Regions from separate parts of the Clostridium chauvoei genome, predicted to be linked through region 1. Evidence: riboswitches for the same ligand, from Rfam matches in the RefSeq annotation. Region 1 holds a riboswitch; each other region holds the start of a gene.
The links. Region 1 has a riboswitch for thiamine pyrophosphate ahead of thiD (bifunctional hydroxymethylpyrimidine kinase/phosphomethylpyrimidine kinase). Riboswitches for the same ligand answer to the same signal wherever they lie in the genome.
Positions count from the first base shown of each region.

Region 2: another riboswitch for thiamine pyrophosphate. It lies ahead of thiW (energy coupling factor transporter S component ThiW); the one in region 1 lies ahead of thiD (bifunctional hydroxymethylpyrimidine kinase/phosphomethylpyrimidine kinase).
Region 3: another riboswitch for thiamine pyrophosphate. It lies ahead of thiT (energy-coupled thiamine transporter ThiT); the one in region 1 lies ahead of thiD (bifunctional hydroxymethylpyrimidine kinase/phosphomethylpyrimidine kinase).

Region 1 is NZ_CP018624.1:676,379-679,584, forward strand. It holds gene BTM21_RS03075 (ABC transporter ATP-binding protein) at 1-1,516, shown strand, start outside; TPP riboswitch at 1,594-1,696, shown strand; gene thiD (bifunctional hydroxymethylpyrimidine kinase/phosphomethylpyrimidine kinase) at 1,798-2,598, shown strand; gene thiM (hydroxyethylthiazole kinase) at 2,622-3,206, shown strand, end outside.
Region 2 is NZ_CP018624.1:303,908-307,113, reverse strand. It holds gene recQ (DNA helicase RecQ) at 1-23, opposite strand, end outside; gene BTM21_RS01500 (hydroxyethylthiazole kinase) at 275-1,030, opposite strand; gene thiW (energy coupling factor transporter S component ThiW) at 1,123-1,623, opposite strand; TPP riboswitch at 1,702-1,811, opposite strand; gene sdaAA (L-serine ammonia-lyase, iron-sulfur-dependent, subunit alpha) at 1,832-2,710, opposite strand; gene sdaAB (L-serine ammonia-lyase, iron-sulfur-dependent subunit beta) at 2,712-3,206, opposite strand, start outside.
Region 3 is NZ_CP018624.1:2,489,617-2,492,822, forward strand. It holds gene BTM21_RS11775 (DegV family protein) at 1-793, shown strand, start outside; gene BTM21_RS11780 (hypothetical protein) at 898-1,104, shown strand; TPP riboswitch at 1,133-1,231, shown strand; gene thiT (energy-coupled thiamine transporter ThiT) at 1,303-1,956, shown strand; gene BTM21_RS11790 (ferredoxin) at 2,004-2,192, opposite strand; gene BTM21_RS11795 (Mrp/NBP35 family ATP-binding protein) at 2,258-3,097, opposite strand; gene BTM21_RS11800 (YhfM domain-containing protein) at 3,113-3,206, opposite strand, start outside.

The sequences.
Region 1 (3,206 bases):
ATTTATACAAGGATTTGTAATGTCAGGAATTTCTCAAAAGGTATCATATAACTTAAGAAAAGAAATTTCAGAGAAAATAAATCGTATGCCACTTAAATATTTTGATTCTAAAACTCATGGCGAAGTATTATCTAGGGTAACAAATGATGTAGATAGCGTAAGTCAAAATTTAAATCAAAGTATGACACAAGTTATTACATCAATAACAACTTTAATTGGTGTACTTATAATGATGTTCTCCATTAGTTGGATAATGACATTAGCAGCACTTTTAATACTACCAATATCAATGATTTTTATATCACTAGTAGTAAAAAAATCACAAAAGTATTTTAAATCACAACAAGAATATCTAGGTCATGTAAATGGTCAAGTAGAAGAAGTTTATGGTGGTCATAATATAGTAAAAGCATTTAATGGTGAAGAGGATGCAATAGAAGAATTTGATAGAATAAATAATACTTTATATGGTTCAGCTTGGAAGTCACAGTTTTTATCAGGTATGATGATGCCTATAATGACATTCATAGGAAACTTAGGATATGTAATGGTATCTATTCTTGGTGGGTGGCTTGCAATTAAGAAGACAATAGGAGTTGGAGATATTCTTTCATTTATTCAATATATAAGAAGCTTTACGCAACCAATAGCTCAAACTGCTCAAGTAGCCAACTTATTACAATCAACAGCAGCAGCTGCTGAAAGAGTATTTGAATTTTTACACGAAGAGGAAGAAGAACAATTTGCTGAAAATCCAGCAAGTATAGAAAATATTAAAGGTCAAGTTACCTTTGAAAATGTTAGCTTTGGATATAATAAAGACAAGACAATAATAAATAATTTTAATGCAAATATAAAACAAGGACAAAAAGTAGCTATAGTAGGTCCAACAGGAGCAGGAAAAACTACAATGGTAAAACTTTTAATGCGTTTTTATGATGTAAATAGTGGAGAGATTCTTATAGATGGCCATAATATAAAAGATTTTAATCGTGATGAGTTAAGAAATTTATTTGGTATGGTTCTTCAAGAAACTTGGTTATTTAATGGTTCAATTATGGAAAATATAAGATATGGAAAATTAGAATCAACAGATGAAGAGGTTATAAAAGCTGCAAAGGCTGCTCATGTAGATCATTTTGTAAAAACTCTTCCAGATGGATATAATATGGAATTAAATGAAGAAGCAAGTAATGTATCACAAGGACAAAAACAATTATTGACAATAGCTCGGGCTATTTTATCAGATCCAAAGATATTAATACTTGATGAAGCAACAAGTTCAGTTGATACTCGTACAGAAGTTTTAATTCAAAAGGCAATGGAAAACCTTATGGAAGGAAGAACAAGTTTTATAATAGCACACAGATTATCAACTATTAGAGATGCAGATTTAATTCTAGTAATGAAAGATGGAGATATTATAGAGCAAGGAAATCATGAAGAGTTATTAAAAGCAAATGGATTCTATGCAACTCTTTATAATAGTCAATTTGAAAATTCACAAGCATCATAGATAAATTATTTATATTAGAAAACGGAAAATAATGTTGACAAGGTAATTTATAGTAATATAATAAAGGTATAAAATAGAATAATTGCTAGGGGTGCCTTAAGGCTGAGAGATAGATGAACTCTATTAACCCTTATACCTGATCTGGATAATGCCAGCGTAGGAAAGCTACTAAATATATTAAAAAAATATATTACTATATTTATAAACTGAACTATACAGCTATATTCTAGATTAGGAATAATAGCTGTTTTTTTATTGTTTAAAATAAAGGAGAGAAGAAAATGAGTAATTACAGAATTCCAACATTAACGATAGCAGGATCAGATTCTTCTGGAGGAGCAGGTATACAAGCTGATTTAAAAACATTTAGTGCTATAGGTACTTATGGTATGAGTGTAATAACAGCAATAACAGCTCAAAATACACAAGGTGTATTTGATGTTGAAGATTTAAGCAAGGAAATAATTCAAAAGCAAATAGATGTAGTTTTTGAAGATATAGAACCAGCAGCTGTAAAAATAGGAATGGTATCAAATCCAGAAATAATATTAGGAATAGTAGAAACTTTAAAAAAATACAATCCTAAGTATTTAGTAATAGATCCAGTTATGATATCAAAGAGTGGATATTCATTATTAAAGCCTGAAGCTAAGAAAAACTTAATAGAATATCTTATACCAATGGCATATGTATTAACTCCAAATACAATGGAAGCAGAAGAAATATCAGGAATAGAAATAAATAACTTAGAGGATATGAAAGTTGCTGGTAAGAAAATATTAGAACTTGGACCTAAGTATGTTCTTATGAAAGGTGGTCACTTAGATGGTGATGCTGTTGATGTTCTTATAGGTAAAAATACTTTTGAACTTTATAAGCAAGAAAGAATAAATAGAAAGAATACTCATGGAACAGGATGTACATTATCATCAGCAATAACATCACATTTGGCTTTAGGTTATGAAATAGAAAAAGCGGTAGCATTAAGTAAAGAATATATAACAGAAGCTATTAGACATAGTTTTGATATAGGTAAAGGCGTAGGACCTGTTAATCACTTTTATAGATTTGAAAATAGATAATAAGGCACATAGGAGATATTAAAATGTATCAATTAATTAACAAAGTTAAGGAAGTAAATCCATTAGTATTACATTATACAAATGAGGTAACTATAAATGACTGTGCTAATATAACTTTAGCTTTAGGAGCAAGTCCATTAATGAGTTATTCTTATGAAGAAGTAGATGGAATTGTTAATATAGCAAGTGCAGTAGTAATAAACATTGGAACTATGAATTCAAATAGACTTGATTTGTTTGTACAAGCAGGCAAGGCAGCAAATAAATTTAATAAGCCAGTTATACTAGACCCAGTAGGAGTTTTTGCAACAAAAACAAGAGCTGATTTTACTAATAGATTATTAAATGAAATAAAATTTGATGTTGTAAAAGGAAATGTTTCTGAAATTAAATATATAGGTGGCTTCGATGTTAGAGGTAAAGGTGTAGACTCCTTTGATGATGGAGAAGATATAACAGAAGTTATAAAGAAAGTAGCTAAAAAGCTAGAGTGTGTTGTAGTTGCTACAGGAAAGACAGATTTTATATCAGATGGAGAAAAAGTTATAAAAATAGATAATGGAACAACTAAACTTAAGAGTGTTACAGGTACAGGATGTATGATAGCA
Region 2 (3,206 bases), 370 kb from region 1:
AATATCTCTATTGGAGTACTCATCTACCGTCTCTCCTTTTACCTCTTATGTAGTAAGTATTTCTTTTTAAATTCTTATCCTATTTTTAGTAAATTATAACATAGTAAAAATTCCTTTGCGAGAAATAAAAAAATAAGTGATACAAAATCTTAATATCACTTATTTTGGCTAAAAACTAACTAGATTCTTTATCTTTTAAACTCATATATTATATTTCCCATTTTATTTAAATCTTCTTTTTTTATATTGTATATTTCATCTAGTAGATGTTGTTTTAAAGTAAATAATCCATCGCTTTCTTTTTCTTTTGTATTACTAATTCTTCACAGACACCTATTATTGTAATAGATATTAGAATATATCTAATCATCTCTGCCTTTGTATTTGCTAATGCCATTCCAGTAGCAATTGCTCCATTAAATATACTATCTATACCAAGTATATTTCTAAATTTTTTATCTCCATTCATTATAAAAAATTCACTAAATCCATCTGTTACATAACATTCTTCGTCTATTACTACTAGTATATTCCTAAACTTCCTTGCTATCTCTTTAATTTCTGATCTTATTTTATGATTCCCTATCATTGTAATATCTTTAGAATCAGTATTACTTACGTTATCTGTTTTAACTAACCTCTTAAATTCAGAGAGTTTTCCCTTTAATATATCTATATTGTATCGTGTTAAAAAACTTAAAGTTGTTTGCCTCCTAAAAAAAGACATATCTATTCCTTCTATATCTAATAACACTGGAATATTCTTTTTTCTTGTTGCCTTGAGTGATTTTTCCATTGCTTCTACCCTATTGCTATCTAATGTTCCTAGATTTAACAATAACCCTTTAGCATTACAAGCTACTTCATTAACTTCTTCTATTCCATGAGCTATTATAGGCTTACCGTTGTAACATAAAATACTTTGTGCTAGGTCATTTATAGTAACCAAATTAGAAATACAATGTATAAGAGGTTGGTTATCCCTTTGAACGTCTAGAATATCGGTTAAAGCCTCTATACTAATTTGCATATTTGTTTCCTCTCTCAAATAGGAATAAATATTAAGTTTATTTTATACTATTCTAATTTAGCTGTTTATGTTAAAAATTTATATAAATTGTATTATTTCTTTTCTAATAAAATTTTTTTAATTGCTGGAACTTTAATAAGTATATAAGCAATCAATCCTCCAAATATAGAACTTAAAGAAAATGGAGTTACATAAAAAAATAATGCTACTTCCTTTCCTAGTATCATAGATGCTATCGGAAATGCTACTATTGCACCTAATATTCCAGTTCCTATAACTTCACCTATCAATGCCCCTTCTACTTTGTTTACTTTATTATATATAAATCCTGCTAAAAATGCTCCTATCATACTTCCTGGAAAAGCAAGTAAACTACCTGTCCCCAAAATATTTCTTAATAATGATGTTATAAAAGCACATCCTCCCCCATAAAGTGGACCTAAAGTAACTGATGCTAAAACATTGATAAAATGTTGAATTGGTGATATTTTAGCTCCAAAAAAAGGTATTGAAAATGTTCCCAATACTGTGGCTATTGCAATGAATATGCCACTTAATGCTAGTCTTTTTGTTAAATTTTTCTCTTTGTTCATTTTGTCTCCTCCAATGTTATATATAAAATAAATAAAAAAAGGTGTAGCTATAGCTACACCTTAATTAAACATAATAATTTAGTATTATTTGTGCTTTCCTACGATGGTGCTAGCCATATCAGGTTCGAGGGTCTAGAAGATTTAATCTTCATTCTCAGCTAAAAATATTAGCTCCCCTAGCTCTAAATAAATTTAATTTTTAAATACTTTACTTATCTCCAAATACTTTCTTTTTAAGCTCAAGACCAGCTTTTGTAACAGCAACTCCACCTAAAGCTGTTTCTCTTAAAGCTGCTGGTAAACTCTTACCAACCTTATACATTGCTGATACTGTATCATCAAACGGTATTTTTGATTCAACTCCTGCCATAACTAAATCTGCCGTACATAAAGCACTAATTGCTCCTGATGCATTTCTTTTAGCACATGGTATTTCTACTAATCCTGCAACTGGATCGCAAACTAGTCCTAAAATATTTTTTAGTACTATAGCTCCAGCATCTAATGCCATTTTAGGCGTTCCACCCATCATCTCTACAACTGCGGCTGATGCCATTGCTGCTGCTGAACCACATTCTGCTTGGCACCCACCTTCTGCACCTGCTAATGTTGCATTCATTCCTATTATCATGCCCACAGCTGAAGCTGAGAATAATGCTTCTACAAGCTCTTCATCTGTCTTAGATAATCTCTCTCCTGCTGTTAAAATTACAGCTGGAACTATTCCACAAGATCCCGCTGTAGGACAAGCAACTATTCTCCCCATAGATGCATTTACTTCTGAAGATGATAATGCCATAGCCATTGCCATTATCATAGTATCTCCAGTTAAAGATTTACCACTATCTAAATATTTTTGTAGTTTATACCCATCTCCACCTATAAGACCACTTACAGAATAAACAGCTTTTTCTCTACCTTCTAACGCTCCAGCTTTCATTACTTCAAGATTTTTATACATCTTAGCATAAGCTTCTTCTCTTGAAATTTCTTTGTTTTCCATTTCAAATCTTATAGCATATTCACTTAAACTTATTTTTTCATCATTACAAATCTTTAATAGCTCTTCTCCTGATCTTGCTAACATTCTATTCACCATCCTTTGCTGGATTAATCATTATTACCTTCTTTATTGAATCTATTTGCTTTATTTCTTCTATCATTTCTTTTGGCATTGAATGATCAACCTCAAAAACCATGGTAGCTTCTTTTCCTTTTTGACTTCTAAATACCTTCATAAAAGCTATATTTATATCATCTTTATAAAGAATTGCTGTAACCTTTGAGACTGCTCCAGGTATATCCATATGTGAAATAATTAATGTTGGATATGCACCTGTAAATTCAACATTATTACCATTAACTTCAGAAACTTGAATACTTCCTCCCCCTATTGAGGAACCTATTACTTCATAGTTATTACCTGTCTTTCCTGTAATTAATATTTTAACAGTATTAGGGTGTGCGTCTCCTAAATCAAATTCCTCAAAACTTACCTTTATACCTTGTGCCTCTGCAATATCAATAGCATCTCTTAATCTAATATCCGATGGCTCCATTCCTAATATACCAGCAACTAAAGC
Region 3 (3,206 bases), 1.1 Mb from region 1:
AACATTAAAAGAAAATAACATACATCTATTTCCTTTAAGAATCTTATACTCAAACGAGGAATTTGAAGATAAAATTAGCATTACTCCTGAAGAGGTTTATAACAGACTTTCTACAGAAATTCCTACAACATCTCTTCCTAGTCCTAAGACTTCTGCTAAAGTTCTAAAAGATTTAGAAGCTAATGGATATACTCATGTAATAGCAATCTCTGTTTCTAGTGGATTGTCTGGAACATTTAATGCCTTTAGATTAGCATTAGAAGAGCATCCAAACCTTACCTCTTATGTATACGATAGCAAAATCATAGGATTCCCTCAAGGAGTTCTAGTATTAGAAGCTGCTAGACTCGTTAAAGAAAAAAAATCTTATGATGAAATAATACAAGAACTACCTAGAATTCGTGAAAACATAACAGGTTACTTTACTTTAGATACCTTAGAGTATCTAAAAAAAGGTGGCAGAATAGGTAAATTAGCAGGAACTATAGGTCAATTTTTACACCTTAAGCCAATTATAACTATGGATGAGCATGGAGTTTATCACCCATATGCTAAAGTTAGAGGAAGAAAACAATCTTTATCTAAAATGATTGAAGTTTTAAAAACTCATCTAGATGAATCTAAATGTAAAGTTTGGATACTTCAAGGTGGTTGCATGGATGAAGCTCTTTTATTTGCTGAATCAGTTAAAGCATTACATAATTGCGAGTTTATGGGCATAACACCTGTAGGCGCTATGGTAGCTGTTCATTCAGGTCCTGGTATGATGGGACTAGCAATAGAAAAAGTATAAATTTTAAAAAATGTTGAGTAAAGTTAAAAGATACTCAACATTTTTTGTATTATAAGTAACCTTTTTGACCAAACTAATATTATTAACTTTTAGGTGGTGTTAGTTTGAAAGGTAAAATAATAGATTACAGTAATTTTGAAGCTTTTGTTTGCTTAGAAGATGATACAATTATAAAACTTCCATTATCAGAGGTAGATAATTATACATCTATAGGTTCAACTGTAAATATATCCTCGCAATCAGGAAGTTTTGGTTACTGTAATAATCATTCTTCCAAAATTTACAAAGATAAATTAGTTGACTTTTTTTAGAAATAACTTTAAAATATAACCTATATTTAACAATTGCTAGGGGTGCCATTGGCTGAGAGATGTTTTTAACATTAACCCTTTACCTGATCTGGATAATACCAGCGTAGGGAAGCTTATGTATGATATCTATATTACATTTTCATGTATATATTAGTATATCTTATATCTCCTAGCACAAGTATAAGGAGGTATTTTTTTATGTCAAATTTTATTTCTACTCTAAAAGAAAGCTTTTCAGTTTTATGGGACAACCCATTATCAATAGTCACAGTTATTGGTGGCGTCATACTTTTACTTGCTATAATAAAGTTCAAAAATATTAAGCTTGATGCTAAAATAATGACTAGAATCGGTATAGCTCTTGCTCTTGCAACTATACTAAATATGATTAAATTATATGTATTACCAAATGGAGGCGGTAGCATCTCATTAGGTAGTATGGTTCCTATAATATTAATCGCTTATATGTATGGCCCACAAATAGGATTATTAACAGGGTTTTTATTTGGTATAATAAGTTTAATATTAAACCCTTATATTCTACATCCTATTCAAGTATTATTTGATTATCCATTACCATACATGGCTGTAGGTTTTGCAGGATATTTTAAAAATAATAAGATGATTGGAACAGCTGTTGGTATGACTTTAAAGTTTATATTCCACTTTATATCAGGTTATGTATTTTTCGGAGCATTTGCACCTGAAGGATGGTCACCTGCTTTATATTCTTTAGTTGTAAATGGAACAGCTGTAGGTGGAGAATTAATTATTTGTTTAATTATTATTTTCTTCTTACCTTTTGATAGAATTATTAACAACTTATCTAGTAAACAAGCAAGTATAAGTTAATTTTAACAAAAAAAGTTCTACCTTAAACTCAAGGTAGAACTTTTTTATTAATCTACTGTTATTGCACTTACTGGACAACTTGATTCAGCATCTTTAGCTTCATCAACATTTGCATCTGGAACTTCTGTAACTTTTGCTACAGCCTTTCCATCATCGTCCATTTCAAACACTTCTGGACATACAGATGGACATAGTCCACAACCTATACAAGTATCCTTATCTACATTAGCTTTCATAACTCTCATCCTTTCTAAATAACTTCAATTATATTATTCCCAAAGAAAAAAGAGTTATGTATTTATTAATATAAACCTTCAAATATTAATGCGTATAAATCATTATTTCTTACGTATTCTTCTGCTTTTCCTTGCTCTAAAGCTTCTGTTAAATCTAAATTTATAGGAAGTTCACCTAATAATGGTAAACCTAAATATTCTGCATGTTCTTCAGCTGATTTTTTGCTAAAGACTTTAATTTTAGTATCACAACCAGGGCAATTAATATATGCCATATTTTCTATTACACCTCTTACAGAGATACCCATTTTTTCAGCCATTATTACACCCTTTTTAACTATCATAGATACCATGTCTTGAGGTGTTGATACTATTACTAACTCAGTTAAAGGGAAGCTTTGCATTATAGTTAATGTTATATCTGACGTGCCTGGTGGCATATCAATTAATAAGTAATCTAAGTCCTCCCAGTTTGTATCAGTAAATAATTGTGATAATACTCCAGTTGCCATTGGACCTCTCCAAATTACTGGTTCATCTTCATTAGGAATTAAAAGATTTATTGATATAACCTTTATTCCACTTTCAGTTTCTACTGGAAAATATTTTACACTAGTTTCTCCTATAGGTTGCATCATAGCTCTTTTTTCATTTATTCCAAAAAATCTTGGCATTGATGGTCCTGTTATATCAGCATCTAGCACTCCCACCTTATATCCTTTTTTTCTTAAAGTGCTTGCTAATATACCTGTTACTGTTGATTTACCAACTCCACCTTTACCACTTATAACACCAATTATATTTTTTACATTCCCATAGTTAGGAGTTATTTTCCCACATGATGCTCCATCTTTTGTTTTTGATCCACATTTATCCTTACTAGGACATGTTGAACAATTTCCCATTTTATTCTCCTCCTTTTACCACTCAGCTTTTATAGCCTTCGGTACATCACTTTCTTCGTAAATATCAATAGCCCATTCTTTAAATTCATTAGTCGCCATTACATAAAAT